2 linked regions of the Nonomuraea africana genome follow. The protein of the gene in region 2 interacts with the protein of the main gene of each other region in a pairwise test. Links are inferred from orthologs where the notes say so. Each region holds a gene or a part of one and is shown on either strand. Other genes may lie near its edges.

Region 1 (14,744 bases), 2.9 Mb from region 2 along the record:
GGCATCTCGGCATCTCGCTGTGTCGTCGACGTGGTCTTGATCAAGGAAACTATCGCAGGCCCCGCAGGAGCAGCGCCGTCTCCATCGCCGCGACAGTGGACTCGTAGCCCTTGTCCTCGACGCTGCCCGGCAGCCCGCTCCTGGCGATCGCCTGATCAAGGGTTTCACAGGTGAGCACCCCATTGCCGACGGGGGTCTCCTCGTCCAGCGAGATCCTGGTCAGCCCCGCCGTCACCGAGTCGCACACGTAGTCGAAGTGCGCGGTCTCGCCGCGGATCACCGCGCCGAGCGCCACCACCGCGTCGTGCCGTCTGGCCATGGCCTGGGCGACCACCGGGATCTCCAGCGAGCCCGCGACGCGGACCACGGTCGCCTTCGCGCCGCTGTCCTGCGTGGCCTGCACGGCCCTCGCGACCAGCTGGTCGGTGATCTTCCCGTGCCAGCTGGCCGCCACGATCCCCACGCTCAGCCCCGTCGCGTCGACGGTCGCCGCCGCGGGCCTGCCCGCTCCGCTCACAGCTCGTGCCCCAATCGCTCTCTCTTGGCCTTCAGGTAGGCCTCGTTGTGCGGGTTGGCCGCCACCGGCATCGGCTCGCGGCCCAGCACCTTGATGCCGTAGCCGTCCATGCCGCGCAGCTTGGCCGGGTTGTTGGTGAGCAGCCTGACCGACTTCACCCCGAGGTCGGCCAGGATCTGCCCGGCGTTGGAGAACTCCCTCGCGTCGACCGGCAGGCCGAGCTCCAGGTTGGCGTCGACGGTGTCGCTGCCGTTGTCCTGCAGGCTGTAGGCCTTCAGCTTGGCCAGCAGGCCGATGCCCCTGCCCTCGTGGCCGCGCAGGTAGACGATCACGCCGCGGCCCTCCTTGGCGACCGCCTCCATCGCGTGCTCGAGCTGCACGCCGCAGTCGCAGCGCAGCGAGCCGAACACGTCGCCCGTCAGGCATTCGGAGTGGGCCCGCACCAGGACGTTCTCGCCGTCGCCCAGCTCACCGAGCACCAGCGCGACGTGCTCGCCGCCGTCGAGGGCGCTGGCGTAGCCGTAGACCTGCCAGAGGCCGTGGGCGTTGGGCAACCGGGTGGCGGCCACCCTGGTGACCATGCTCTCGGTGCGCCGCCGGTGGTCGACGAGCTGCTCGATGGAGATCAGCGCGAGGTCGTGCCGGTCGGCGAACTCCCGCAGCTCGGGAAGCCTGGCCATGGTGCCGTCGTCGTTGACGATCTCGGCGAGCACGCCCGCGGGGCTGAGGCCCGCCAGGCGGGCCAGGTCGACGGCCGCCTCGGTGTGGCCCCTCCTGGCCAGGACGCCGCCCTCGTGGTAGCGCAGCGGGAAGATGTGGCCGGGCCGGACGAGCTCCTGGGGCTCGGTGGCCGAGTCGGCCAGCGTGCGGATGGTCCTGGCGCGGTCGGCGGCCGAGATGCCGGTGGTGACGCCGTCGCGGGCGTCCACGCTGATCGTGTACGCGGTGCGCATCCGCTCCTTGTTCTGGAAGACCATGAGCGGCAGGCCCAGCCGGTCGAGCTCGCGGCCCTCCATCGGCACGCAGATCACCCCGCTGGTGTGGCGGATGGTGAAGGTCAGCAGCTCGGGCGTGGCCCTGGCCGCGGCGAAGATGATGTCGCCCTCGTTCTCGCGGTTCTCGTCGTCCACGACCACGACGGGCCGGCCCTCGCGGATGTCGTTGACGGCCCGCTCGACCGAGTCGAGCGTGATGTCTCTCATGCCGGCACCGCCGCGGTGGCGCGGTACTGCTTCAGCCAGCTGCGGAAGCCGAGGATCACCAGCACGAGGAAGATCGCGTAGACGACGCCTGAGACCACCAGGCCCGAGGTGAAGGCCAGCGGCACGCCCACGAGGTCGACCAGCACCCAGATCCACCAGAAGTCGAGCAGCGCCCTGCCCTGGGCGAAGGTGGCCACCGCCGAGCCGACGAAGATGTAGGCGTCCGGCCACGGCGCCCACGAGATGTGCAGATCCATGGAGTTGAGCCAGGTGAACAGCAGCGCGATCGCGACCGTGCCGACCACCATCGCGCCGATCAGCGCCGAGCGCTCCTTCGTCGAGGCGGGCCTGACGGCCAGGCCGCCGTCGTCGCGCATGCCCTTGGTCCACTTGTACCAGCCGTAGACGGCCAGGGCGCCGAAGAGCACCTGCTTGAGCGCGTTGCCGGTGATCTCCGCGTTGATCGAGGCGATGAACAGCAGCACCGCGCCGGTGAGCTGCACCGGCCACGTCCACACCGACCTGCGCATCGCCAGCACGACCGTCGCGAGCGCGGCGATGTTGCCGATCAGGTCGGTCCAGTAGACGGGCGTGCCGAAGACCGTGAAGTCGCCGCTCACTTGGTCACCACCAGCTTCTCCACGTACTTCGCGATCACGTCCACCTCGAGGTTGACCAGGTCGCCGGCGCGCTTGGCGCCCAGCGTGGTGAGCTCGAGCGTCGTGGGGATCAGGCTGACGCCGAAGCTGTCCTCGTCCACGGTCGTCACGGTGAGGCTGATCCCGTCGACCGCGATCGAGCCCTTCTCGGCCACGTAGCGGTTCAGCTCGCGCGGCAGGGAGAAGCGCACGTCGTCCCACAGCTCGCCGGGCTCGCGCGAGAGCAGGGCTCCGGTGCCGTCCACGTGGCCCTGCACGATGTGCCCGCCCAGGCGCTGATCGGCCCGTACGGCCCGCTCCAGGTTGACCCGCGCGCCCGCCTCCGCGCCCTTGAGCGAGCTCCTGCTCAGGGTCTCCCTCATCACGTCGACGGTGAACACCTCGTCCTCGACGTCGACGACGGTCAGGCACACGCCGTTGACCGCTATCGAGTCGCCGTGCTTGGCGTCGGAGGTGACGACCTTGCCGCGCACGGCGAGCCGGGCCGCCTCGCCGTGGGGTTCGACCGAGACGATCTCGCCCAGCTCTTCCACTATTCCGGTGAACATCAGTGCTCCTCACTCGCGGGGCGGGCGGTGATCCGCAGGTCCGTCCCGATGGGGGTTACGTCCTCGAAGACCAGTCGATGGGTGTCGGCGATCGTCCGCACGCCCGCCGGTCCCAGCGCGGCGGCCCCTGATCCGAGGAGCGCCGGAGCCAGGTAGGCGACCACGCGGTCGACCAGCCCTTCCCTCATGAAGGAACCCGCGAGGGCCGGTCCGCCTTCCACGAACACGCTGACGATCTCTCGCCGGGCGAGTTCGGCCAGGAGGGCGTGCAGGTCGAGGCCCTTCGGGTGGGCTCGGGGCAGGCGGAGGACGGGCGCCTGGAGCTCGGTCTTGGCGTCGTCGGCGATGGCGATGAGGGTGGGGGCCTCGGCCGACAGCACCCTGGCCCCCGGCGGGGTCCGCGCCTCGGAGTCGACCACCACCCTGAGCGGCGGCCGGCGTCGCACGCCCTGGCGCGGGCCTTGCCGGTCGCCGAGCCGGTCGCCGAGCCGGTCATCGGGCCAGTCGCCGGGCCGGTCACCAAGCTCAGTGCCCGGGCGGGCGTCGAGCCAGGCGCTGGGGCGGCCATCGAAGCGGTGGGCGGGGCCGTCTTCGGGGCGGGCGGTCAGCCTGGGGTCGTCGGCCAGGACCGTGCCGATGCCCGCGACGATGGCGTCGGACTCGGCGCGCAGCCGGTGCACGTCGGCCCTGGCCTCGGGAGAGGTGATCCACTGGCTGGTGCCGTCCTGGGCCGCCGACCTGCCGTCGAGCGTGGCGGCGAACTTCCACGTCACGTGCGGCCTGCCCAGCCGGACGAAGGTGAGCCACTCGGCGTTGCCGCGCTCCGCCTCCTCGGCCATCAGGCCGCTGTCGACGCGCACCCCGTGGGCGCGCAGCCGGCCCATTCCCCCCGCGGCCTTCGGGTTGGGGTCGAGAACGGCGATCACCACCCTGGCGACGCCCGCCTCCAGCAGGGCCTGGGAGCACGGTCCGGTACGCCCGGTGTGGTCGCAGGGCTCGAGGGTGACGTAGGCGGTGCCGCCCCTGGCCCGCTCGCCCGCCTCGCTCAGCGCCACGACCTCGGCGTGCGGGCCGCCCGCGTAGGCGTGAAAGCCCTCGCCCGCGTGCGCTCCCGACGCGTCGACGACGACGCAGCCGACGACGGGGTTGGGGCTGGTGGTGCCGCGGCCGAGCGCGGCCAGTCTGATCGCCCTCGCCATGTGCAGGGCGTCGCCTTCCGGTACGGCACCGGCCGGGCTGGGTTCGTCCACCCCCGGACCTCCTACTCGCCAGTAGCTTGCAGCTACGGCGGGCCCCGGGGGATGACAGGGTGCGGCGAACGCACCACAGAGATGCCCGGCGGGACACCGGACACCCGCGCGCTTCCTCCCATCCGGACTTTCACCGTCGGTCCCGGAATTTCACCGAGTCAACCGGCCGATGGCATCGGCCGGGTCGCGGACTGTCACCGCCGGTTCGGACTTTCACCGACCCCGGAGCACGCTAGCTCTGTTCGCTACCAGTTTGCCATGCCCGAAAAGCCCGACGCGACCACCCCCACCGACTTTCTTGACCGAGCGCTTGGTTGACATATTTCCGCAGGCAGACGCCCGCCGCACAACGCAGTCGTTGAACGGCAAGCCCTCGTCGCACAGCGGACACCCCCGGCAACCCACCCGAGCCGCACCATGGGCTCGGCGGCCGAGCAGAGTCGCTTTACGGGCGCCGTTCGGCGGCCGGCCGTCATCGCACGAGGAGCGTCCCTTCGGAGGACGGATCCACGCGCCGGACGGAGGCGCCCTCCCGCGCATGCCGTACAGGAGAAAGAAAGAGGATCACGCGGCCATGATGCGTCGGGCGCGGCGGGCGTCGGGGGCGTAGCGGACCTGGGCGGGGACCAGCCCGAGCCCCGTGTGCAGCGCCCGCAGCGACGCCGTCGCCCACAGGTCGCCCACCGGCGTGGCGGGCAGCCCGTACAGGCGGCGGGCCCACCGGGGCAGCGTCGCGAACGCGAGCAGGGTGAGCGCGGGCACCGCGGCCCTGACCGGCGCGAGATAGAGCGGCAGCGGCGCGTTGAGCGACATGCGCAGCGGATGCGCGGCCTCGGGCACGAACCGCAGCCCAGGACGTGCCGCCTCGATGTAGTCGCGCAGCTCGGCCACCGACCCCGGCACGTCGGACGGCGACAGGCCGACGATCTCCGCCGCCGCGCGCCACTCGGCGACGAACCGGTCCGCCTCGGCGGGCGACAGGCCGATGCCCGCCCTGAGGGCGACCGACAGGTAGGAGTCGACCTCGCCGACGTGCACCCAGCGCAGCGCCTCGGGCTCGTCGAGCCGGAAGCGCTCGCCCGTGTCGGGATCGAGCGCGGTCAGCGTGGCGTGGATCTTCCTGACTCTCGCTCCCGCGCGGGCCACCTCCGCGCGCGTGCCGTACGTGCGGACCCTGACGAACTCGGTCGTGCGCTGGAAGCGCGACCACGCCTCGGCGGGGTCCATGAGAGCGGAGTTCTGCAGCACTCCGCGCATCGCCCTGGGGTGCAGGCCCTGCATGAGCAGGGCACGGAAGCCGCCGACCAGCAGGATGGGCTCCCCCATCACCCGCCAGGTCACCGAGCGCGGCCCGAACAGCCCGTGATCCTCCATAAGTAATCAATTACCCCATAACCATGATCCTATGTCCGGGATTCATGGAGTTCGTGTCGCGATCCGGTGACCTGCTCGCGCCACACGCCGCCGATTGTCACTCGAATTACTCGACGAACACGTCGGGATCGTGCGACAGAATCGGCAAGGAACGCGCATTGAATTGACCGTCGGGCGGCTGCGAACGTGCCAGCAAGGCACCACCTGATCCGGGAGCAGCCCCCATGACGATCCCGACCGCCACGCTGGACGCCACCGCCGTGACCCCGATGCCCCAGGCCGTCGGGCGCTCACCGGGCCAGCTGATGTGGCTGCGCTTCAAACGCGACCGCGCGGGGGTGGGCGCCGCCGTGATCGTGCTGTTCTTCTTCCTCGTCGCCATTCTCGCGCCGGTCATTTCCCTGGTCTACGGAAAGGACCCCTACACGCTCTACGGTCAGGAGAATCCCGGGCTGCTGAACGACTTCGGCTATCCGGTCGGCGCCAACGGCGGCGTGAGTGCGGAATTCTGGTTCGGCGTCGAGCCCGGCCTCGGCCGTGACGTCTTCGCCCAGCTCGTCTACGGCATCAGGACCTCGCTGCTGATAGCGGTCGTGGCCACGGTGCTCACCTCGCTGCTCGGCGTGGTGCTCGGCATCGTGGCCGGCTACGCGGGCGGACGGGTCGACTCGGTCATCGGCAGGGTGATCGACATCGTGCTGTCCTTCCCCGCGGTGCTGTTCACGATCGCGTTCATGCCCGTGGTGGAGAACCTGTTCGTCCGGCCCGACGAGCAGACGCCCGTGTGGCTGCGCGCGGTCACGCTGGTGATCGTGCTGAGCGCCTTCGGGTGGGCGGGCCTGGCCCGGCTGCTGCGCGGCCAGGTGCTGACGCTGCGCGAGCGGGAGTTCGTCGAGGCGGCCAGGGTGACCGGCGCCTCCCCTGCCAGGGTGGTGTTCAGGGAGCTGCTGCCCAACCTGTGGACGCCGATCCTCATCCAGTCGACGCTGCTGCTGCCCGCCCTGGTGACGGCGGAGGCGGCGCTGTCGTTCCTCGGCGTCGGCATGATCGAGCCGATCCCCGACTGGGGGCGGATGTTCCTGCGCGGCACCGAGGTCTACCAGAACGACATCACCTACCTCGTCTTCCCCGGCGTCGCCCTGCTGGTCTTCGTCATCGCCTTCAACCTGCTCGGCGACTCGGTACGGGACGCCTTCGACCCGAAGATCAAACGATAGGAGAGTCATGCCGTCCGTCCGCACGGCCATCGCCGTACTCGCCGCCGGGGCCCTGGCGCTGACCGGCGCCTGCGCGCCGGCCAACCAGGGCGCGCCGCCACAGGGCACGAGCTCGCAGGCGGCGCCCTCGGCCGCCGCCTCGTACAGCGCGCCGAAGATCTCGGTGGGCACCGCCGAGGACAGCAGGGGCCCCGCGATCGAACCCGAGGGCGTCGTCAGGGGCGGCACCGTCACGATGATCGACAGGGACGACTTCTCCCACCTGGACCCGGCCCAGATCTACGTCAACACCGAGGCCAACTTCGGGCTGCTCATCCATCGCGGGCTGACCGGCTACAAGCGCGTCGCCAAGGGCGAGTACAAGCTCGTCGGTGACCTGGCCACCGACGCGGGCACGGCCTCCGACGGCGGGAAGACCTGGAGCTTCACTCTGAAGGACGGGGTGAAGTGGCAGGACGGCACGCCGATCACCTCGGCGGACGTCAAGTGGACGATCGAGCGGATGTTCGCCCCGTTCATCACCCAGGGCCCCACCTACATCCAGCAGTGGCTGACCCAGGAGGACCACCGGGCGGCCTACGAGGGGCCCTACGGCGGCAAGGACCTCGACGCCATCGAGACGCCCGACGACAAGACGGTCGTCTTCAGGTTCAAGGCGCCGCACGCCGACGCCAACTACGCCTTCGCGATGGCCGGGTACGGCATCGTGCCCAAGGCCAAGGATACCAGGGAGCAGTACGACAAGCAGCCGGTGTCCAGCGGGCCGTACATCATCAAGTCGCACGTGGTGGACAAGTCGTACGAGCTGGCGCGCAACCCGCACTGGGACGCCGCCACCGACCCGATCCGCGGCGCCTACCCCGACGTGTGGAAGCTGGAGTTCGGCCAGGAGTCGCTGCAGATCACCGACCGGCTGGTCGCCGACGCCGGAGCCGACCAGCAGGCGTTCACCTTCTACGCCCTCACTCCGCCCGAGCGGCTGCAGCAGGTGCTGAGCGACCAGAGCCTGGCGTCCAGGCGCATGATCAGCCCCTCGCCGTACGGCAACTACTACTACTTCAACCTCGACAGGGTGAAGGACATCAAGATCCGTCAGGCGATCAACCACGCCTGGCCCAGCAAGCAGATCCAGCAGATCGCGGGCGGGCCGCAGGCCGCCGCGCTGCCGACGACCATCCTGAACGAGAACACCACGATCGGCTACGAGTCCTACGACCTGTTCGGCAAGACCGCCAAGCCCGAGGGGGACATCGAGAAGGCCAAGCAGCTGCTGGCCGGGTCGAGCGACCCGACGCCGACCATCGTCTACGCCTACAACCAGACTCCCCTGCAGGAACGCATCACGGTCGCGATCAAGAACGCGCTGGAGAAGGCGGGGATCACGGTCGTCACCAAGCCCATGGACCGCAAGACCTACTACGACTCCATCGGCCTGGTCGACAACGACTTCGACCTCTACTGGGCCGGCTGGGGCGCCGACTGGGCCTCGGGCTCCACGGTCCTGCCCGTCATCTTCGGCCCCGTCGCCGACGGCGCGCCCAACTACTCCCACCTGGACGACCCCGCGCTCAAGGCCGAGATGCAGAAGATCGCCGAGATGCCCGACTTCGACGCGCAGAACGCGGCCTGGATGCGACTGGACAAGAAGATCCAGGAGACCATCACCCCGCTGGTCGTCGCGGAGAACCGCATCGCGACCATGCTGCACGGCTCCAAGGTGGGCGGCGCGGAGATCGACCCGCAGCAGTGGATCGTCTCGCCCAACACCATCTTCGTGAAGCCCTAGCGTCCCCGGCCCCGGGCGGTCGCCGTCCGGGGCCCCTCCGCAGGAGATGCCGTGCTCCGTTTCGCCGTCCGCCGTACCATCGCCACCGCGGTCACGCTGGTGATCATCTCCGCGGTGACGTTCTTCCTGTTCTTCGCGCTGCCGTCGGACCCCGCCCTGCTGGCCTGTGGCAAGGTCTGCCCGCCTGAGCTGCTCGCCCTCGTCAGACGCAACCTCGGCCTCGACCAGCCGGTGATGGCGCAGTTCGTGGCGTGGCTGGCGGGGATCTTCGCCGGCCGCGACTACCCGGGCCTCGGCTACTGCCCGGCGCCCTGCCTCGGCTACTCCTTCGTCAACCGCGCCCCGGTCTTCGAGACGATCATGGACAGGCTGCCGGTCACCCTCTCCCTCACGGTCGGCGCCGCGGTGATCTTCCTGACCTTCGGGGTGGCCACCGGCATCCTCGCCGCGCTGCGCCAGGGCCGCCCGCTGGACAAGATCGCGAGCGTGGCGTCGCTGATCGGCGCGTCGGTGCAGATCTACTTCGTCGGCACCCTCGCCCTGTACTTCCTCGTCTACCAGGGCAAGCTCCTGCCCAGCCCCTCCTACGTGCCGCTCACCGAGAACCCGCTCGGCTGGGCGGCGGGCCTGCTGCTGCCCTGGGTGGTGCTGGCCATCATCTTCACCGCCAACTACACCAGGATGACCCGCTCCACGATGGTGGAGAACCTGAGCGAGGACTACGTCCGCACGGCCCGCGCCAAGGGCCTGCCGGCCCGTACGGTCGTCCTGCGCTTCGCGCTGCGCGGCACGCTGATCCCGATCATCACGATCTTCGGCGTTGACCTCGGCACCCTCATCGGCGGCGCGATCATCACCGAGACCACCTTCGGCCTGCAGGGCCTCGGCCGCCTGTCGGTCCGCGCCGTCACCTACTCCGACCTGCCCACGCTCATGGCGACCGTCCTGGTCGCCGCGGGCGCGATCGTGGTGATGAACGCCGTGGTCGACGCCCTCTACGCCGTCATCGACCCCAGGGTGAGGCTGACCTAGTGTTCCTTCAGGTAAGCGATCTGACCGTCGACTTCAGGACCGAGGACGGCGTCGTGCACGCCGTGGACGAGCTGTCGTTCGAGGTGGAGCGGGGCAGCACGCTCGGCGTCGTGGGCGAGTCGGGCTCGGGCAAGTCGGTGACCAGCATGGCCGTGCTCGGCCTGCACGACCCTCGTACCTCCGAGCTCTCGGGCCGGGTCGTCTTCGAGGGCCAGGAACTGCTCGGCGCGCCCCGCACGACGATGGAGCGGCTGCGCGGCAACAGGATCGCGATGATCTTCCAGGACCCGCTGACCTCGCTGTCGCCGTTCCACACGGTGGGCGCGCAGATCGCGGAGGTCTACCGCAGGCACCGGGGCGCCTCCAGGTCGGCCGCCTGGGAGCGGGCGATCGTGATGCTGGACAGGGTCGGCATCCCCCAGGCGAAGGCACGGGTCGAGGACTACCCGCACCAGTTCTCCGGCGGCATGCGTCAGCGCGCCACGATCGCGATGGCGCTGGTGTGCGATCCAGGGCTGCTGATCGCCGACGAGCCGACCACCGCGCTGGACGTGACCGTGCAGGCGCAGATCCTCGACCTGCTGAGGGAGCTGCAGGAGCAGAGCGGCACCGCGATCATCCTCATCACCCACGACCTGGGCGTGGTCGCCGCCGCGGCCCACCACGTCCTGGTGATGTACGCCGGCCGGGCCGTCGAGCGCGGCACCGTGCGCGAGGTGCTGCGCGAGCCCCGCCACCCCTACACCTGGGGCCTGCTCGGCTCGATGCCGACCCTGCGCCGTCCGGTCACCGAGGAGCTGCGCCCGGTGCGCGGCGCGCCGCCGAGCCTCATCAACGTGCCGAGGGGCTGCCCGTTCCACCCGCGTTGCGACTTCGTGGAGCTGCCCGGACCCCAGGTGTGCACCGGCGAGCGACCCGAGCTCTCTCCGCCGCGCGGCCACGGCGACGCCTGTTACCTGACCCTGAAGCAGAAGCGGGAGGTGGCCCCATGACGCTGCTGGAGCTGTCCGGGCTGGAGAAGCACTTCCCCGTCAGGGGCGGCTTCCCGATCAGGCGCCAGATCGGCAGCGTGCACGCGGTGGACGGCGTCGACCTGACCGTCCACGCCGGCCAGACGCTGGGCCTGGTCGGCGAGTCGGGGTGCGGCAAGTCCACGACGGGCCGCCTGGCCGCGCGCCTGCTCGAACCCACCGCCGGCCGCATCGTCTACGACGGCCGCGACATCAGCCACGCGAGCCGCAGGGCCATGAAACCGATCAGGTCGGAGATCCAGATGATCTTCCAGGATCCCTACTCGTCGCTGAACCCGCGGCACACCGTCGGCGCGATCATCCGAGGGCCGATGGACATCAACGACCTCCACCCGAAGGGCGGGCGCGAGGCCAGGGTCCGCGAGCTGCTGGAGATCGTCGGGCTGAACCCCGAGCACGTCAACCGCTTCCCCCACGAGTTCTCCGGCGGCCAGCGGCAGCGGATCGGCATCGCGCGGGCCCTGGCGCTGGAGCCCAGGCTGATCGTCGCCGACGAGCCCGTCTCCGCCCTCGACGTCTCGATCCAGGCCCAGGTGGTCAACCTCCTCGGGCGGCTGCAGCGTGAGCTCGGGATCGCGTTCCTGTTCATCGCGCACGACCTGGCCGTGGTGCGGCACTTCTCACAGCGGGTGGCGGTGATGTACCTGGGCAGGATCGTGGAGATCGGCGACAGGTCCTCGCTCTACGAGCGGCCCCGCCACCCCTACACGCACGCGCTGCTGTCGGCGGTGCCGGAGGTGGCGGTGAACGGCGGCGGCAGGGAGCGGATCAGGCTCACCGGCGACGTGCCGTCGCCGATCGACCCGCCCTCGGGCTGCCGCTTCAGGACCAGGTGCTGGCGGGCGCAGGAGAAGTGCGCGCTCACCACGCCGCCGCTGACGCGGCTGCCCGGCAACCGCGAGGACCACCTCACCGCGTGCCACTTCCCCGTGTGATCTTCCTGCGGGTACGGCAAGCCGGATCACGCCCACCGTGGTCACCTCTGGCCGCCCGTCCGCCACGCGTTCTCCTGCGGGCCGCCGCTACGCCGGGTCCGTTCCCACCCCGGCCCCGTGCGCCCGGTGCGGCGTATCCCTGGACAGACGCCGGCCCCGCGCGAAGGGTGGCGCGTGACCCGGCTTGCCGTACCGGATGAAGCGACCCCGGCTCACGCGCCGGGAGAGACCTCAGGTGGTCGCGAGGGAGCGGAGGTGCTCGATGGCGGTGTACGGGTCGGCGGCCCCGTACACCGCGCTGCCCGCGACGAAGACGTCGGCGCCCGCCTCGGCGCAGCGCTCGATGGTGTCGGCCGCCACCCCGCCGTCGACCTGGAGCCACACCTGGCCCCCGTGCTTCGCGATCAGCTCCCGCGCCCGCCTGATCTTCGGCAGCACCACGTCGAGGAACTTCTGCCCGCCGAACCCGGGCTCGACCGTCATCAGCAGCAGCATGTCGATCTCGGGCAGCAGGTCCTCGTACGGCTCGACCGCCGTCGCCGGGTTCAGCGCGAAGCCCGAGCGCGCCCCGGCCGCGCGGATCTGCCGCAGGGTGCGCACGGGCGCCTTGGCGGCCTCGGCGTGGATGGTGACGCTGCCGGCGCCCGCCTCGGCGTAGGCGGGGGCCCACCGATCCGGGTCCTCGATCATCAGGTGGCAGTCGATCGGCGTCGAGGTGGCCTTGAGCAGGGCCTCGACGACCGGAAGACCGAGGGTGAGGTTGGGCACGAAGTGGTTGTCCATGACATCCACGTGCAGCCAGTCGGCGTTCGGCACGCGGGCGGCCTCGTCGGCGAGCCTGGCGAAGTCGGCGGACAGGATGCTGGGCGAGATCTGAACGGCCATGATGCCCCGAGTGTAGTGAACGCGCCCCCGCTCCCCGGCACCGGCCGCGGGCACGTCGCGCGCTCCTTTGCCCGTGCACGTTCGCGGGAAAGGATGTGGACTGTCACGCACCTCGACCCGAAGGGGAGGTCATCATGCTGCGAGGACTCGCCACGACCACGTTCTGGGCCGACGACGTGCCGACCGCGGCGCGCTGGTACACCGAGTTCCTGGGCATCGAGCCCTACTTCGAGCGCCGCGACCCCGACGGCGGACTCGCCTACGCCGAGTTCCGCGTCGGCGACTACCAGCACGAGCTGGGCATCGCCGACCGCGCCTACGCCCCGCCCGGCGCGGCGGACTCCCCCGGCGGAGCCATCGTGCGCTGGCACGTCGACGACCTGAAGGCGACCGTGGAGAAGCTGCTCTCGATGGGGGCCGAGGAGTACCAGCCGCTGACCGACCGCGGCGAGGGCTTCGTCACCGCCGCGGTGGTCGACCCGTTCGGCAACGTGCTGGGCCTGACGTACAACCCGCACTACCTCGCCGTGCTGGGCACGTTCAGGAAGGTGTGACCCGCCTGCGGAGCAGCGCGATGAACATGGCGTCGGTGCCGTGGCGGTGGGGCCAGAACTGCGCGTGCGGCCCCTCGCCGAGGCCCTCCACCTCCGGCAGGTACGCGCGGGCGTCGAGCTGCTCGGCGTCGCCCCTGCGCTTGAGCGCGTCGGCGACCACCACCTGCGTCTCGGCCAGATGCGGCGAGCAGGTCACGTAGGCGACGACGCCGCCGGGGCGCACCGCGTCGAGCGCGGCGGCCAGCAGGCGCCGCTGCAACGCGCCGAGCTCGGCCACGCTTGCCGGGTCGCGCCGCCACCTGGCCTCCGGACGGCGGCGCAGGGCGCCGAGACCGGTGCAGGGCGCGTCGAGCATCACCCGGTCGAAGACCCCGGGCCGCCACGGCGGCTCGGTGCCGTCCGCGGTGATGACCGCGGCCCGCCTGGTGGTCTGCCAGACCAGGCGGGCCCTGTGGTACTGCGCGTCGGCGGCCAGCAGCCGCGCCCCACCGGGGAAGGCGTCAGGGTCGCGGCCGTCGAGCCCCGCCAGGTCGCCGTGGGTGGCGATGGCGTCGAGCAGGCCGGCCTTGCCGCCCGGCCCGGCGCACATGTCCAGCCACAGCTCGTCGGTCCCCTCCAGGGGGACCCTGGTGAGCGCGAGCGTGACGAGCTGGCTGGCCTCGTCCTGCACGGCCGCGCGGGTCTCGGCCACCGCGAGGATCCGGCCGGGGTCGCCCTCGGGAAGGTAGGCGGCATAGGGCGAGTAGCGCCCCGGCTCGGCTCCCGAGCCCTCGAGCTCCTCCAGCGAGCTGCGGCCCGGCCTGGCCACCAGCGTGACCGTGGGCCTGGCGTTGTCGGCCGCCAGCAGCTCGGCGGTCTCCTTGGGGTCGCCGCCGAGCGCGTCGCGAAAGGCGCTGACGATCCAGCGGGGGTGGCTGTAGGCGATCGCGAGGTGGCCGGCGGGGTCGGATTCCTCGTCGGGCGCGACGATCGGGATCCACTCCTCCATCGACCTGGAGGCGATCTTGCGCAGGACGGCGTTGGCGAAGCGTGAGGCGCCGGTGCCGATGCGCAGCCGTACCAGGTCGACGGTGGTGCCGACGGCCGCGTGCGGCGGGACGCGCATCTTGAGCAGCTGGTGGGCGCCCAACCGGAGCGCGTCGAGCACGGCGGGGTCGGGCTCGCGGTCGCCGCACATCGCGATGATCGCGTCGTAGGTGCCGAGGCCGCGCAGGGTGCCGTAGGCCAGCTCCGTCGCCAGGGCGGCGTCGCGCCCCCCGAGACCTCGCTCGCGCAGCAGGCGCGGCATCAGCAGGTTGGCGTAGGCGTCGCGCTCGTCGACGGCTCTCAGCAGGTCGTAGGCGGCGTTGCGGGCCTCGTCGCGGGTCGGCTTGGGCGGCCGCCCACCGCGACCGCGCCCTCCGGAGAACCCCCGCCCACCGGACGGACCACGTCCCCCGGAAGACCCGCGCCCCCCTGAAGAACCGCGTCCTCCTGAAGAACCGCGTCCCTCAGAGGAGCCGCGGCCCCCGGAGGAGCCGGAGGAACCGCCCGATCGGCCGCCTGGTGATCCACGATCCGCCATCAGCCCAGCCGATCCTCAGTCGTGACGCGCACGCCGCGCGCCCACTCCCCCGCGGTCATCAGCCGCTTGCCCTGCGGTTGCACCTCGCCCAGCTCCACCGGATGGGTGCCGGTGCCGACCAGCACGGTGTTCTTCTCCACCTCGAGCTCGCCGGGCGCCAGCCGCCGCGCCGAGGTCGCGGGCCGTACCG
Region 2 (14,893 bases):
AACGCGGTCCACCGGCCGGCGCCGTCCATCTCGGCGGCCTCGTCGACTTCGCGCGGGAGATCGATCATGTAGGCGCGGATGAGGAAGGTGGTGAACGGCACCCGGAAGGCCGTGTACAGGATGAGCAGCGCCCAGAAGCTGTTGTACAGCCCCATCGCCTGGAACATCTTCACCAGGGGGACGAGCGCCACGGTCGGGGCGAGCATGAGCCCGCCGAGGATCAGCGCGGTGATCGCCTTGTTGAACGGGATGGCGACCCTGGTCAGGCCGTAGGCGGCCCAGGCGCTGACGAAGACGGTGACGATCGTCGACGTCACCGTGACGAGCACGCTGGTGGTGAGGTAGTCGCTGACCCCCCGGTTCCACGCCTTCTGGTAGTTCGCGAAGCTCCAGTCGACGGGCAGCGCGAACGGGTTGCCGAACAGCTCGGCGTTGGACTTGAACCCGTTGAGCGCCATCCACAGCAGCGGGTACAGCACGACCACGGCGAGGCCGAGCAGGAAGGCCCACATGAACACGCGTGCGATCACGCCGAGGAAGCTCAGGCGTCTCACCATTCCACCCTTCTCCTGCGGGTGACCCACAGCTGCGCCATGGCGACGCCGAGCGTGATCACGAAGATCACCGTCGCGATCGCGGCGGCGTAGCCGAAGTTGTTGCGGACGAAACCGCTGCGGTAGAGCCAGGTGCCCATGACCTGCGTCGAGTTGTTCGGCCCTCCGCTGGTCATGACCATGACCTCGTTGAACACCTGGAACGCCCCCGAGATGGTGACCATCGTCATGAGTCCCGTCATCTCGCGAACCAGCGGGACCGTGACGTGGACGAAACGGCGGATCGGGCCGGTGCCGTCGATGGCGGCCGCGCCGTACAGCTCGGCGGGGATGCGCTGGATGGCGACCGCGAACAGCAGGGTGGAGTACCCGAAGCCCTGCCACTGGCTCATCGCGATGATCGCGAGCATCGCGGTGCTCTCCTGGCCCAGCCACGACTGGTCGACCAGCCCGAGCCCCACCGCCTCGAGCGCGTGGTTGAGCGGGCCGAGGTTCGGCTCGTAGATGAAGTAGAAGAGCAGGCCCGCGACCGTCAGCGAGATGGCCGAGGGAAGGAAGTAGATCGCCCTGAGGCTGCGCCGCCACCGGTCGCTGCGGATGCTCTCGATGAGCGCGGCCAGCAGCAGCGCGCCGAAGACCTGGAAGACGATCGAGATCACCGCGTAGAGCAGGTTGTTCCCGAACGAGGACCAGAAGATCGGGTCGTCGAGGAGCTTGGCGTAGTTGTCGAGCCCGACGTACTCCTGGTCTCCGCTGTAGATGTCCCACTTGAGCGTGCTGAACCCGAAGTTCTGCACGAGCGGCAGGTAGACGAACACCCCGACGAGCACGAGGGCGGGGACGACCCACGCGAGCCCGAGCGTCCGCTGGACGATGGCGCGCACCGGACTACTTGGCAGACTCTGAGGCCTGGCGGACGCTCTCGAGCACCTGCTCGGGCTTCTTGCCGCCGGTGATGAGCGCCTCGCCGCCCGCCAGCCACGCGTCGGCGACCTCGGGCACCGTCACCATGTCCAGCCAGCTGGCCAGCTCGGGCGCCTGGTTGACCAGTTCGATCCCCTCGTAGACGGCCTTGCTCGAGGTCTCGGGGGTGACGGCGCCGACGACCGTGCTCGGCTGGCCGTACGGGGGAGAGGAGAGGGTCTTCGCGTTCTCCTTCGAGGTGACGAACTTCATGAAGTCGACGGCGAGCGCGGCGCGCGGCGACTTGGCGTTGACCAGGTAGCCCTCGGGCGCGCCCTCGATCACCTTGGGGTTGCCGGCCGCGCCGGCGGGGACCGGCAGCGGGAAGATGCCGAAGTTCTCGGGGGTGAGCCCGCGGCCGGCCGTCGTGCTGTCGAACTCCAGGATCTCCTGGTAGTACATGGCGGCCTTGCCGTTGGAGAAGGCCTCCTGCGCCGAGGTGTAGAGCACGCCGTTGGTGCCGCTGCCGGTGTCGGTGCAGGTGTCGACGAGGGTCTTGAACTGCTTCAGCGCGGTGACGTAACCGGTGTGGTCGAGCTTGGCCGTCGCGGGGTGGAAGTCGGCGCGCAGGGTGGCGCTCGGCACGTTGTAGGCGAAGAGCTGCTGGAGGTAGTGCAGCGCGGGCCAGCCGTCCTTGTTGCCGAAGGCGATGGGCTCGTATCCGGCCTTGCGTAGCGTCTCGCAACTGCCGATGAGCTCCTCGAAGCTGGTGGGCACCTTGACGCCCGCCTTGGTGAAGGCGGCCTTGTTGTAGCCCATGAACTTGCCGTTGTTGTACAGCGGGATGCCGTAGTAGCGCCCGTCGTAGGCGAAGGCCGACAGGGAGGCCTTGCTGAAGGTCTTGCCCCACTCGGTGTCGGGGCCGATCACCTTGGTGAGGTCGGCCGCGCGACCGCCGCGGACGTAGTTCTCCGCCCAGTTGCCGGTCCAGGTGAAGTAGATGTCAGGCAGCGCGTCCGAGGCGGTCAGCGTCTTCGACTTGTCCTTGATGCTCTGGTCGGTCTCCTGGATGAGCTCGACCTTCACCCCCGGATGCTGCTTCTCGTAGGCGGCGGCCAGCTTCTCGAAGTACGGGCTCAGCGGGTCGCCCGCGAACTTGGTGAGGACGCTGAGCGTGCCGGAGTACTCCGGCTTCGCCGTGACGTCGGCTGCGGGAGCCTTGCCCGAGCCACCGGAGCAGCCGGTGAGGGCGAGCGTTCCGAGCAGTGCCGCGAACGTCGTCAGTGGGCGCATGGGCTTCCTTTCTCTCGGGGGGAGAGGGGGCGCTTGGTGAGGGCTGACTGTACAGAGGAACTGATACCGGTACCAGACTCACAGCCAAGATCTTTATAAACATGGCTCTGAACTGCGGGATTGACGTCACCGGTTTCTCTGTGTCAGCGTGATCCCCGCGTGATACCGGTCTCAGGTTGACCGAACCACTCCCGAAAGGACGCGATGATGCTCGGATTCAACGAGCCCGAATTCCTCTCACAGACGGCGAGCGCGGTGGCCCTGCGCCCCCAGATCGAGGAGCTCGTCGACCGCCTCGTGGACGAGGGGTTCGACAACCTCTTCCTCGTCGGCGCGGGCGGCACGTATGCCCAGATGTGGCCGTACGAGCACCTCGCCAGGCGTGGCTCGAGCCTTCCCGTGCGGTCCGCGATCGCGGCGGAGCTGATCGTCTCCGGTGACGCCACCCTGGGCGAGCGCTCGGTGGCGATCTTCACCTCGGTCTCGGGCACCACCGACGACAGCATCCGCGCCATCGAGTACTGCAAGGCCAGGGGCGCCTACACGATCGGTTTCACCGGCTACGCCGACTCACCCGTCGCCAAGAGCGTCGACGTGGCGCTCATCTCCGAGCCCAAGACGTGGCCCTTCGACATGCAGATGCTGCTGTTCATGGGACGGCTGCTCGCCCGCAGGGGCGAGTTCGACGGCTACGAGAAGCTCGCCGACGAGCTCGCCGGCATCCCGGGCGTCCTGGTCGAGGTGGCGAAGCAGGCCGAGCCCGTGGCCGCCGCCTTCGCCGAGGCCCACAAGGACACCGACTACCACTTCCTGGTCGGCGGCGGAAACCTCTGGGGATTCACCTACCTCTACTCCATGTGCATCCTCGAGGAGATGCAGTGGCTGCGCACCACCAGGGTGCACAGCGCCGAGTTCTTCCACGGCTCGCTCGAGCTGATCGAGAAGGACACCAGCGTGATCATCTTCCAGGGCGAGGACGAGACCCGCCCCCTCACCGACCGGGTCGAGGCCTTCGCCAGGCGTGTCTCGAACGACGTCACCGTCTTCGACACGAAGGACTACCCGCTCGAGGGCGTCAGCCCCGAGTTCCGCGGCCTGCTCGCCCCGCTGGTGCTCGACACCGTGCTGAGCAGGGTCAGCAAGCACCTGGAGCGGGTTCGCGACCACTCGCTCGACCTGCGCCGCTACTACCGGGTCATGGAGTACTGAGCACCTCGGTGCCCCGCCTGGACCACCTGGGCGGGGCGCGCACCCTCGCCCTCACTCGCCCGCGCACAGGAGAACCATGAGAGTCCTCGGCTTCGGTGACAACATCGTCGACCGGTTCGTCGACCGCGGCATCGACTACCCGGGCGGCAACAGCGTCAACGTCGCCGTCTACGCGCGCAGACTCGGCCTCGACGCGGCCTACCTCGGGGTCTTCGGCGACGACGACCTCGGCAGCTTCCTGCGCGAGTCGATCGCCGCCCAGGGGGTCGCCGTCGACCGCTGCGCGGTGAAGGAGGGGGAGAGCGGCGTCTCCACGCTGCGCGTCGACGATGGCGACCGGATCTTCCTCGGCTGGAACGGCGGCGGCGTCACCGTCAGCGAGCCGCTGGTGCTCGACGACGACCTGCTCGACTACGTGTCGTCCTTCGACCTCGTCCACTCGAGCGTCTACTCCCGCAGCGAGAGCGAACTGCCCAAGCTGGCGGGGCTCGGGCCGCTGGTGAGCTTCGACCTCTCCAGCGAGGAGGAGTTCCGCACACCCGCCTATCTCGATCGGGTCTGCCCGCACGCCGACCTGCTGCTGCTCTCCTGCTCCCATCTCGACGAGGCCGCCACGCGCGCCCTGCTCGCCAATGCCGTACGGCGGGGCGCGGGCATGGCGCTCGCCACTCGGGGGGTGGAGGGGGCGATCGCCCACGACGGACGCGTCACGGTGGCGGTGGCGGCTCGGCCGGTAGGGGAGGAGGAGGTCGTCGACACGATGGGCTGCGGCGACGCCTTCCTGGCCGGCTTCGCCGTCTCGCTCCTGCGCAGCGGCTGGTCAGCGAGGCCCCCCTCGTTCGGCGCCTCGGGCTCGGGGAGCTCGGGCTCGTCGGCCGCGGGGGGCGCGGCAGGGTCATCGACGTCGACCGGCTCGGGCGGCTCAGACTCAGAGACCTCCGTGCGCTCGGAGGGCGCGGCAGGCTCGAAGACGTCGACCGGCTCGGCGACCTCTGCGAGTTCGGCGGGGGCGCGGGCTGCGCGGTTCGCGCGGACGGGGTCCTCGCCGGCGGAGGGCGCGATCGAGCGGGCTCTGCATGACGGCGCCGCGGCCGCGTACGACCAGTGCTTCGTCGAAGGGGCCTTCGGCTACGGCCGGGCCACCGTGACACCGCCCGTGGCTAGCATGTGGCGAGCCGCCGAACACGAGAGATGAGGGACGCCATCCATGCCAGCTGACCGGGGCCGTGCGGCGGGGCCGCCGACGATCTCCGAGGTGGCCGCCGAGGCAGGTGTCGGCCGCGCCACCGCGGCCAGGACCCTCGGCGGGTATGGGTACGTCAGTCCCGAGCTGCGCGAGCGGGTGCTCGCGGCGGCCGAGAAGCTCGGCTACCGCACGAACGCGCTCGCCCGCAGCATGTCGACGGGCGTGAGCCACACCCTCGGGGTGATCGTCGCCGACATCGGCAACCCCTTCTTCGCCGGTGTCGTGCGAGGGATCTCCGACACCTCCCGTGCCAGAGGTTTCGACACGATCGTGCTGAGCACCTACGAGGACCTCGACGAGGAGGTCGCGGCGACGAACGTGCTCATCGACAAGCGCGTCGACGGCGTCATCATCGCCTCGGCGGCCGTCGACCGTACGGAGGTGGCCCACATCAAGGCGGCGATGGACCGCGGCATCCCCGTCGTCCTCGTCGACCGCGCCGTCGCCTCGCTCGACCTCGACGCCGTCGTCATCGACAACCGCGACGCGGCCAGGGAGGCGGTCGAGGTGCTCATCACGGCGGGCCACCGCCGTATCGGGTTCGTCTGGGGCCCGCCGGTGGCGCAGGCCCCCGCGACCCGGCGCGGACTGCTCACCGCGGCCTCCCGCAACCTCTGGACGGACGGCGAGCGCCTGCGCGGCTACCTCGACGCGCTCGACGACGCCCGCATCCCCTTCGACCCCGACCTCGTGATGGTCGGACGCAAGACGGAGGAGCGGGCGACCGAGGAGGTCGCCCGCATGCTGGCCCTCCCCGACCGCATCACCGCGGTGTTCTGCACCGAGACCGACGCGGTAACCGGCGCCCTGCGAGCCCTCCGTACGGCGGGGCTGTCCTGCCCGCGTGACGTCGCCCTGATCGGCTTCGACGACAGCTCATGGGCGGCGGTCATGGAGCCGCCCCTCACGATGATCGAACAGCCCGTGCACCAACTGGGCGCGAAGGCGGCGGAGGTACTGCTCGACACCATCGCGGGCACCGAACCCCGCAGGGAGATGCACACCCTGAGCTCCCGCCTCATCCTGCGCTCCTCGGTGGCCCCACCCCCCGCAGGGAGCTAGGTCAGCCTTGTCGAGGCTGAGAAGCGCCATCGCGATTGGGGGGCGGCCTCCTACCTCGGCAAGGGTTTCGCCCTCGTGACCTCCGCTGACGCAGCGGTGATGAACTCCTCGACCGCCTCACGCACAGCGTCGCCCCGCTGGGTCAGAGCGGCCCGCTCCGTGGAATCGTGCATGTCGGCCACGAGGGTCATGGCGTTCTCCGCAAGGCGCGTGATCTCGGGGTCATCGGCCAGGAGGCGAACCCGATAGAGAGAGTGCCATGACGCCGCGCGAAGCCGGTACGACGTCGCCTTGGCCTCGTCATAGGCCGCGCTCTCCCTGCCCTCGAACCTCAGCAAGGCGCGGTTGTACTGGGCGGAGCGGAATTCGAGGACGGTCCCGGCGAACCCGCTGTAGACCGCCATTCGTTCCTCACGGAGGCGCGCGGAGATCGTGAACTGTTCGGCTCTCTGGGCGGTCCTCTGCTGGAAGAGGTAGGTGACGAGTGAACCTAAGAGGGTTCCCCCGATCGCGAAGAGCCCGGCGAGGACGGCTTCCATGGGACTCAGTTGATCACAGTCGAGAGGCCGATCGGGGCCCAAAGCCGGAGGGGCCATGCCGATGATCTCGACATGACCTGTCTGAGCTGGGCCCTACCTTCCTGTGCCATGGCGCGAGGTCGGCGTCGGCCGCACTGGCAGGATGATCAGGATGAGTCTCAAGGAGATCCGTAATTTCGACTACACGATCCTGCTCTGCGAGAAGATGAAGGAGACGAGAGCCTTCTACAAGGACGTGATGGGCTTTCCCCTCGAACTCGACCTCGAAAACTGGGTGACCTTCAGGGTGGGCGTCACGTTGCTGACGCTGCGGCCAAGGGGGCGGGGGCCGGCCTGGGACGACGACGGCCCCTCAGTGTCAGGGGCCGCGGCTGTCCAGCTCGCGTTCCGCGTGCCACCCCCTGCCGTGGACGCCTGCCATGCGGAGCTGGTCACCAAGGGCGTCACCATCGTCAGGGAACCGACCGACCTGCCCGAGTGGCGGCACCGGACGCTGTTCTTCCGCGATCCCGAAGACAATGTGATCGAGATCTACGCCGAGTACTGAGCGAGCCCGGCGTTCCATGCTGGTCACGATGTGGTCAGCCCATTTGCTGACGATGAGCCGTCCTACGCCTACGCGGAGGACCTCCGGTTGTCGGCTGGGGGATGAAGGCGGACATCCGCCGCCGCCCGCGGATGAGACGGTGGCGTCGGAGGAATTGGACGTCTGACCCGAACGTGCGGAATCCCTTGCCCGGCTGGCTCTTTGGGCGGGCGCACGGTGCCATCGGTTGGAAGTGAGGGTGAGTGAAGCGGCGGAGCATGGCCTTCCTGCTGATTCTGGCGTTGGCGGCGATGCCGACGCTCAGCACCAGCGCTCCACCAGATTGCGGAGTGCAACCCCTCGCAGATGCCGAACACCTCTCGCGGGAGGCGCTGTTCCTGGAGGCGATGCGGAAGGCAGAGGCTCTCCTGCCCAGCCCGACTCCGTCCGTGATGGTGTCCAGGGGCTACGTGCCCGATGTGAAGGTTGGGACTGTGGCGCCCATGGGAGTGGAGATCGTAGAGCCGCCGGGCTGTCCCGAGATCAGCGATCAATATCCGGAATAGGCTAGCGCGCCGGTACCAGCACGTCACGGATGCCGTTCGGGACACAGTGGTGCTTTGGGAGTCGGCGAACGACCTCGAAGGGCCACAAAGCCGAAGGGGCCATGCCGATGATCTCGGCATGGCCCCTTCGAACTGGCGGAGGATAGGAGATTTGAACTCCTGAAGGGTTGCCCCTTACACGCTTTCCAAGCGTGCGCCCTCGGCCACTAGGCGAATCCTCCGTCGAGAAGCTTACCGGACTCTTCGCGATGAAGAGACCACGATTTAGCGTGAGCGAGCACTGCCGTACGGGGCTAGACTGTCGTAGGACCCCTCGCGCGGCGTCATCCTGTGAACCTCCCCAGGGCCGGAAGGCAGCAAGGATAAGCGGGCTCTGGCGGGTGTGCGAGGGGTCTCTTCATTGGAAGCCCCCTCGCAGGCGGGATGGTCGCATGAGTCTTGCGCTTTACCGCAAGTACCGGCCCGGAACCTTCGCCGAGGTCAAGGGTCAGGAACACGTCACCGATCCCTTGCGGCAGGCGCTGCGCACCGGCCGGATCAACCACGCCTATCTCTTCAGCGGTCCGCGCGGGTGCGGCAAGACTTCCAGTGCGCGCATCCTGGCGCGCTCCCTCAACTGTGCGAAGGGCCCGACGCCCGACCCCTGCGGCGAGTGCGAGTCGTGTGTGGCGCTCGCCCCCACGGGTCCTGGTCACCTCGACGTCATCGAGATCGACGCGGCCTCCCACGGCGGCGTCGACGACGCGCGCGACCTGCGCGAGCGGGCGTTCTTCGCCCCCGTCTCGGCGCGCTACAAGATCTACATCATCGACGAGGCGCACATGGTGACCCGCGAGGGTTTCAACGCGCTGCTCAAGCTCGTCGAGGAGCCCCCGCCGCACCTGAAGTTCATCTTCGCGACGACCGAGCCCGAGAAGGTCATCGGCACGATCAAGTCGCGCACCCACCACTACCCGTTCCGGCTGATGCCGCCCGCGACGCTCAAGGCGCTGATGGAGGAGATCCTCACCTCCGAGAGCGTCCCCTACGAGCCTGCCGCGCTGCCGCTGGTCGTCAGGGCGGGCGCGGGCTCCGCGCGTGACTCGCTGTCCATCCTCGACCAGCTCCTCGCCGGAGCCGATGACGACGGCATCACCTACGCCAAGGCCGTCTCCCTGCTCGGCTACACCGACGGCGACCTGCTCGACGAGGTGGTCGACGCCTTCGCCAGGCGCGAGGGGGCCGCGGTCTTCCACACCGTCAACCGGGTCATCGAGGGTGGGCACGACCCGCGCAGGTTCGCCGCCGACCTGCTCGAACGCTTCCGCGACCTGGTGATCCTCGCCAACGTCCCCGAGGCGGCGACCAGCGGCCTGCTCGACCGTCCCGCCGACGAGCTCGAACGCCTCGTCGCCCAGGCCGCCTCGATGGGTCCCGCCGAGCTGACCCGTGCGGCCGAGCTGTTCAATGCGGGCCTCACCGAGATGCGCGGCGCCACGTCGCCCCGGTTGCTGCTCGAGCTGATGTGCGCGCGGGTGCTGCTGCCCGGCGCTGCCCAGGGCGAGGGCGCGCTGCTGGCCCGCCTCGAACGCCTGGAGCGCGGCGGCGTGGTCGCCCAGATGGCGTCCCGTCCAGCCCCTGGTGGTACGGCAGGCACCCACGGCGCCGGAGCCGCGGCCGGCTCCTACGGCGAGCCTGCTGCTTCCATGACGACGTCCGGGCCTTCCGGGGCGGCTGCCGCTTCCGGCGACGCCGCCGGTTCCCCGGCCGCCGTCACCTCCGATGCGGGATCCGGGCAGGCGGGTACGGCGTCCGCCCCCTCGGGCGCGGCGGCGCCGAGCACCCCCGGGACGGGGGGCACTGGTTCGGGCGCTCCCGGTGTGATGGGGGCCGCCTCTGGCTCCGGCGCGGCCAGTGCAGGGGACGACTGGCCGGAGACGGTCAGGCCTGGAGCTCCCACGCCGCAGCCCGAGCAGCCGGTTCAGCAGGCTCCCGCCTACGCTCCGCCCGCTGCCGGTGGTGCGGGGCAGTTGCAGCAGCAGTGGCCCGCCGTTCTGGCCGCGCTGAAGAAGCGCAGCATCGTCGTCTGGGCGAACGTCAACACCAACGCCCAGGTGGTCGGCGTCGAGGGCAACGTCGTCACGCTGGGGTTCAGCCAGGTCGGCGCGATGAAGAACTTCACCGGTGGCGGCAAGGACGCCGTCGTGGCCGGTGCGCTGGGCGACGTCCTGGGCGGCACGTGGCGAGTCGAGGCGGTGGTCGGGGGCTCACCCGCGCCGCAGGGTCGCCCGCCTCAGCCCGGTCCCGGCGCTCCCCAGGCTCCGCATGGCGGGCCGAGCGGTGGCCCCGGTGTCTCACCCGGCGGTCCTGGTGTCTCGCCCGGCGGCTTTCAGGGTGGTCCCGCCGGGAACGGCGGCCATGGCGGCGCTCCCGCTGGAACCGGTGTCGCCGGAACTGGTGTCGCTGGAGGCGGTGCTCCTGAGGAGGCTGCTTCGACCGGCGGCTTTGCCGGTGGTGCCGCGGTAGCTGGTGTCCCAGGTGGCGACGCCTATGGAGGCGCGCCCGGTGCGGGCGTTCCCAGCGGAGGTGCTGCCGGAGGAGTGCCCGGTGCCGGCGTTCCTGGCGGAGGTGCTTCCGGAGGCGCGCCTGGCGCAGGTGTTCCCGGGGGAAGCGCTTCTGGGGGAGTGCCTGTTCCTGGTGTTCCCGGGGGAGGTGCTTCCGCAGGAGCGCCGGGGGCAGGTGTTCCCGGGGGCGGCGTTGTCGGAGGCGCGTCCGGTGCAGGCGCTCCTGCGGGCGCATCGAGCGTGGGCGTCGCTGGAGTCGGGGTTCCTGAGGGCGCTGCTTCTGGAGCCGTTGCTCCCGGCGGCGGTTTTCCCGGAGGGGGTGCTTCCGAGGGCCTCGGTGACGGGGGTCAGGGAGGCGTGTCCGGTGGCGATCAGCGGGAGCGGCTGACCACCGACGAGTCCTGGCCGCAGGCGCCCGACGATCCGGATCCTGGCATGCCGCCCATGCCGAGCCCCACGCAGGGGACGAGCCGATCCTCAGGTTCTGCGCAGGCGGCCCGGACGCCCAGCCCCGGTCTGGCGGCGGCGCGGTCGGCGGCGAAGGCCGCGGCCCAGGCGGCGGCGCAGGCGGGTCCCCGTGTGCCCGCGTCCCGGCAGGGTGGCGGCTCGGGCGGGTGGCCCGACGCGATTCCTGGACGGCAGCGCGGTCCCGAGTCCGACGACGTCGACCCGCTCAACGACGCCAACGCGGATGTCGACGAGCTCAGCGGCATGGCCTTGCTCCAACGCGAACTCGGCGCCCAAATGATCGGCGAAATCGACCACACCTGATCGACCATCCGGGGATCGGCCATTCTGAGGACCAACCTCCGAGGGCCGACCTTCCGAGCGATCGGAACCGGCCTCCAGGGTGCTGGTTTCTCGGGGGCTGGTTGCCTCCGGGTCGGCTTCCCAAAGGGTGCTGGTTGCTCGGGGGGTCGGATTCTCAGACGTGCTGGTTTTCAGGGTCGGGCTTCCCGCGAGGTTGATCCCCAGGGCGTGGCTGTCCAGGCGCGTCGGTATCCCGGGAATGGCCCTTCCGTTGGGGTGGCCAGCCATGGGCGCTCGGTAATGCGTATCCCTGGACAGACCCCGGCCCCGTGACCAGCGGGGCGCTCAAGGGTGCCTGCCGTACAGAGAGAGCAGTCACCGGGAGAACGCTGTGACCAGCGGGCGGTGCCTGTCGTGCAGAGAGAGCGGTCACCGGGAGAAAGCTGTGACCAGCGGGCGGTGCCTGTCGTGCAGAGAGGGCGGTCACCGGGAGAAAGCTGTGAGCAGCGGGCGGTGCCTGCCGTACAGAAAAGTCAGGGAGAGAGGCGCGCGCGGGCGGCGGCGGCGCGGTGGTCGGAGGAGGGGAGGGCGGCGGCGACGCGTTCGAGGATCTGGAAGTCGTCACGCCCATTGGCCGTCTGCGCGTACGTCCACAGGTCGTCGGCCGAGCCGTGGGTGAGGAGGCTCGTGCGTACCTGCACCTCCAGCTCGTCGCGAGCGCTGCGGATCTCGGGTGACTCCGAGCGCGGCAGCAGCGGCCCCGTGTACGCCCGGGCGACGGCCTCGTGGTCGTTGGCCGCCAGCAATGGCTTGAGTTCGAGGAAGTCGGCGGACAGGGGCGCGACCAGCCGGTACGGCTTGGCCGCCACCGCCTCGCCGAGCTGCGCGCGCAGCCGGTAGATCTCGGGCCTGATCGTGGCGGGGTTACCGTCCTCGCCATAGAGGTAATAGGAGAGTTGCTCCGCGGTAAGGCCCGAGGGGTACAGCGCGAGCAGGGTCAGGATCTCGGCGTGGCGCAGCGAGAGCGTCAGGTAGCGGTCACCGTAGCGGGCGATGGGCGGCCCCTCGCCGAGGAAGGCGAGGCGCAGCGGCAGCGCCTCCGCCTGGGAGACGGGCCGCAGGAGGAAGCCGTCGAAGAACGGCTCGAGGATTCCGGCCTGGCAGGCCATGTCGCCCGGCTCGGGGAGGGTGATTCGCGCGCCGAGCCTGCCCCAGTGGTCGCCCGCGAGGACCCGTCCCGTCTTGGTGATCAGGACGCCCTCGCGCTGGACGAGCGAGTCGTATCTCCTGCGCAGCCGCTCGTCGCGTTCGTGCATCATCAGCGCGAGCCGCGCCTCGGCCAGCTTGGCCGTGGTGGCGACGAGCGCGACGGTCGCGGGGTGGAGGCTGCGGGTGGTGCCGCTGACGTCGACGCAGCCGAGCACGGTGTCGGTGTCGGGGTCGATGATCGGCGCGGAGCTGCACGACCAGCAGTGGAGCACGCGCAGCAGGTGCTCCTCGGAGTAGACGTGGACGGGCTTGCGGGTGGCGAGCGCGGTGCCGATGCCGTTGGTGCCGACGGAGATCTCGGACCAGTGGTGGCCGTCGGCCAGGCCGACGATGTCGGCGCGGCGCATGGTGCCGAAGTCGCCGTCGCGCCACAGGATCCTGCCCTCGGCGTCCGTCACGATCATGATGTGCTCGGCCTCGTCGGCCATGCGTCTCAGCGTGTCCGCGAGCATGGGCAGCAGCGGCTGGAGCGGGTGCGACTGGCGGACGTCCTTGATGAGGGAGCCGTCGTACACCAGCGGCGCAGCACGGCTCTCCGGATCGACCCCAGCCTCTTTCGACCTCCGCCACGACGCGCTGATCAGCTGCCGCGGCTCTCCGACCGTCGTCTCGTGGATCCGGCGAAGCCGGCGAGAGTACGCATCGAGGTTCGCGTCACTCATCGGCCACTCCAAGTAGTCGAGCTGTACGGCGAAGCATCCGTGTTATCACCGACATCCGCAACCCATTCGGGGGATTGCTTAGGGTGATTGAATGCTCGCAACGTGTGTGCAACGTCGGTCTCGGTAGTGTCACGGCCCACGCTGACATGGTGCGGCCGCTCCGGTCGGCGTGAGGGCCGGGTCCCGGACGCTGGAGGGGGGCTGGGATCCGGCCATAAACCCCTGGTCCATGGCATGCAGATGAAACGCATGTGCTCCCCAGTACATGACGGCGCTCAGACACCGTAGGCTCGTGACAGTTAAGGACGCGGAGCAGGCGAGGAGCGCACGAAGGTGAACCCAGGGGATGTCAACCTGCAGCAGCTGCTGGAGCAGGCACAGCTCATGCAGCAGCAGCTCGTGAGCGCCCAGCAGGAGCTCAACGACGCGCAGATCGAGGGCTCGGCCGGGGGCGGCATGGTCACGGCCGTCGTCAACGGTTCAGGTGAGCTGCTCGAGCTCAAGATCAACCCGACCGTCATCGACGCCGACGACCCGCAGGACACCGCCGACACGATCGCCGACCTGGTCATCGCGGCCGTCCGCGACGCCGTGCGAGCGGCAGCCGACCTGCAGCAGGAGAAGCTCGGCCCGCTCGCCCAGGGTCTCGGCGGCGGCGGCCTCGGCCAGCTTCCCGGGCTCTAGACATGTACGAAGGGGTCGTCCAGAACCTGATCGACGAGCTGGGCCTGCTGCCGGGCGTCGGTCCCAAGAGCGCGCAGCGGATCGCCTTCCACCTGCTGGCGGCCGATCCCACCGACGTGAAGCGGCTGGCCCACGCGCTGCTCGAGGTCAAGGAGAAGGTCCGGTTCTGCCGTGTCTGCGGCAACGTCGCCTCCGAAGAGGAATGCCGGATCTGCCGCGACGCGCGGCGCGACCCTCATGTGATCTGCGTGGTGGAGGAGTCCAAGGACGTCGTCGCGATCGAGAAGACGCGCGAGTTCCGCGGCACCTATCACGTGCTCGGCGGGGCGATCAGCCCGATCGACGGCGTCGGCCCCGACGACCTGCGCATCCGTGAGCTCATGACCAGGCTGGCCGACGGCCGGGTGACCGAGCTCATCCTCGCCACCGACCCCAATCTGGAGGGGGAGGCGACGGCGACCTATCTCGCCCGGCTGGTCAAGCCGATGGGCGTGAAAGTGACACGACTGGCCAGCGGCCTGCCTGTGGGCGGTGATCTCGAGTACGCCGACGAGGTCACCTTGGGCCGCGCTTTCGAAGGACGGAGGCTGCTGGATGTCTGATCAGTGGAGCGCTCTCGCCGACGAGATCGCAGGGCACGCGCAGAACTATCTGGACGGCCTGACCAGGGTCGCGGGCGGCGAGGGCGGTGACGCGATCTGGTCGCTGCTGCTCGTGGAGGTCGCTCAGGTGAGCCTCGCGGGTGCCCAGCTCGGCGCGAGCCAGGACGTCATCCTGTCGGGCAACTGGGAGCCGCCGTTGAGCGAGGACCCGGACGTCGACGGCGTCCGTACGGCGCTGGCCGAGCGCCTCGAGGCGGTGGACGACTACGCCGAGGTGTTCGACCCCTACAAGGACACCGCCGTCACGCCGTACCGGCTGTCCGACGACCTGACCGCGGTGGCCGCCGACCTCGTCCACGGGCTGCGCCACTACCACGCGGGCCGGCCGCTGGAGGCGTTGTGGTGGTGGCAGTACTCCTACTTCAACACCTGGGGCAACCACGCGGGCGCGGCGATGCGCGCACTCCAGGCGCTGGCCGCACATT

Evidence for each region.
Region 1: the proteins of H4W81_RS35070 (region 2) and rpe interact in binary tests that used the Escherichia coli proteins (3 or more experiments, as listed by UniProt). The link is inferred for Nonomuraea africana from one-to-one orthologs.

The regions. Positions count from the first base shown.
Region 1 is NZ_JADBEF010000001.1:4,433,010-4,447,753, forward strand. Bases 10,610-13,441 are described here. They hold rpe (ribulose-phosphate 3-epimerase), read right to left. Parts: upstream 12,437-13,441; coding sequence 11,783-12,436; downstream 10,610-11,782. Other genes in these bases: H4W81_RS20950 (ABC transporter ATP-binding protein), read left to right, coding at 10,610-11,551; H4W81_RS20960 (VOC family protein), read left to right, coding at 12,571-12,990. Also shown: ribH (6,7-dimethyl-8-ribityllumazine synthase), read right to left, coding at 50-517; H4W81_RS20905 (bifunctional 3,4-dihydroxy-2-butanone-4-phosphate synthase/GTP cyclohydrolase II), read right to left, coding at 514-1,719; nicotinamide riboside transporter PnuC, read right to left, coding at 1,716-2,339; H4W81_RS20915 (riboflavin synthase), read right to left, coding at 2,336-2,926; bifunctional diaminohydroxyphosphoribosylaminopyrimidine deaminase/5-amino-6-(5-phosphoribosylamino)uracil reductase RibD, read right to left, coding at 2,926-4,176; H4W81_RS20925 (oxygenase MpaB family protein), read right to left, coding at 4,741-5,550; H4W81_RS20930 (ABC transporter permease), read left to right, coding at 5,775-6,767; H4W81_RS20935 (ABC transporter substrate-binding protein), read left to right, coding at 6,775-8,553; H4W81_RS20940 (ABC transporter permease), read left to right, coding at 8,605-9,585; H4W81_RS20945 (ABC transporter ATP-binding protein), read left to right, coding at 9,585-10,577; more of H4W81_RS20950, read left to right, coding at 10,574-10,609; fmt (methionyl-tRNA formyltransferase), read right to left, coding at 14,554-14,744. UniProt on the Escherichia coli protein: Catalyzes the reversible epimerization of D-ribulose 5-phosphate to D-xylulose 5-phosphate.
Region 2 is NZ_JADBEF010000001.1:7,369,764-7,384,656, reverse strand. The notes cover bases 3,114-6,094. They hold H4W81_RS35070 (PfkB family carbohydrate kinase), read left to right. Parts: upstream 3,114-4,035; coding sequence 4,036-5,154; downstream 5,155-6,094. Other genes in these bases: H4W81_RS35065 (LacI family DNA-binding transcriptional regulator), read left to right, coding at 5,167-6,094; H4W81_RS35075 (SIS domain-containing protein), read left to right, coding at 3,114-3,959. Also shown: H4W81_RS35090 (carbohydrate ABC transporter permease), read right to left, coding at 1-557; H4W81_RS35085 (carbohydrate ABC transporter permease), read right to left, coding at 551-1,438; H4W81_RS35080 (ABC transporter substrate-binding protein), read right to left, coding at 1,443-2,750; more of H4W81_RS35075, read left to right, coding at 2,955-3,113; more of H4W81_RS35065, read left to right, coding at 6,095-6,267; H4W81_RS35060 (hypothetical protein), read right to left, coding at 6,318-6,806; H4W81_RS35055 (VOC family protein), read left to right, coding at 6,958-7,353; H4W81_RS35050 (hypothetical protein), read left to right, coding at 7,611-7,898; H4W81_RS35030 (helix-turn-helix domain-containing protein), read right to left, coding at 11,725-13,122; H4W81_RS35025 (YbaB/EbfC family nucleoid-associated protein), read left to right, coding at 13,456-13,806; recombination mediator RecR, read left to right, coding at 13,809-14,408; H4W81_RS35015 (DUF5063 domain-containing protein), read left to right, coding at 14,401-14,893. UniProt on the Escherichia coli protein: Catalyzes the ATP-dependent phosphorylation of fructoselysine to fructoselysine 6-phosphate. Functions in a fructoselysine degradation pathway that allows E.coli to grow on fructoselysine or psicoselysine.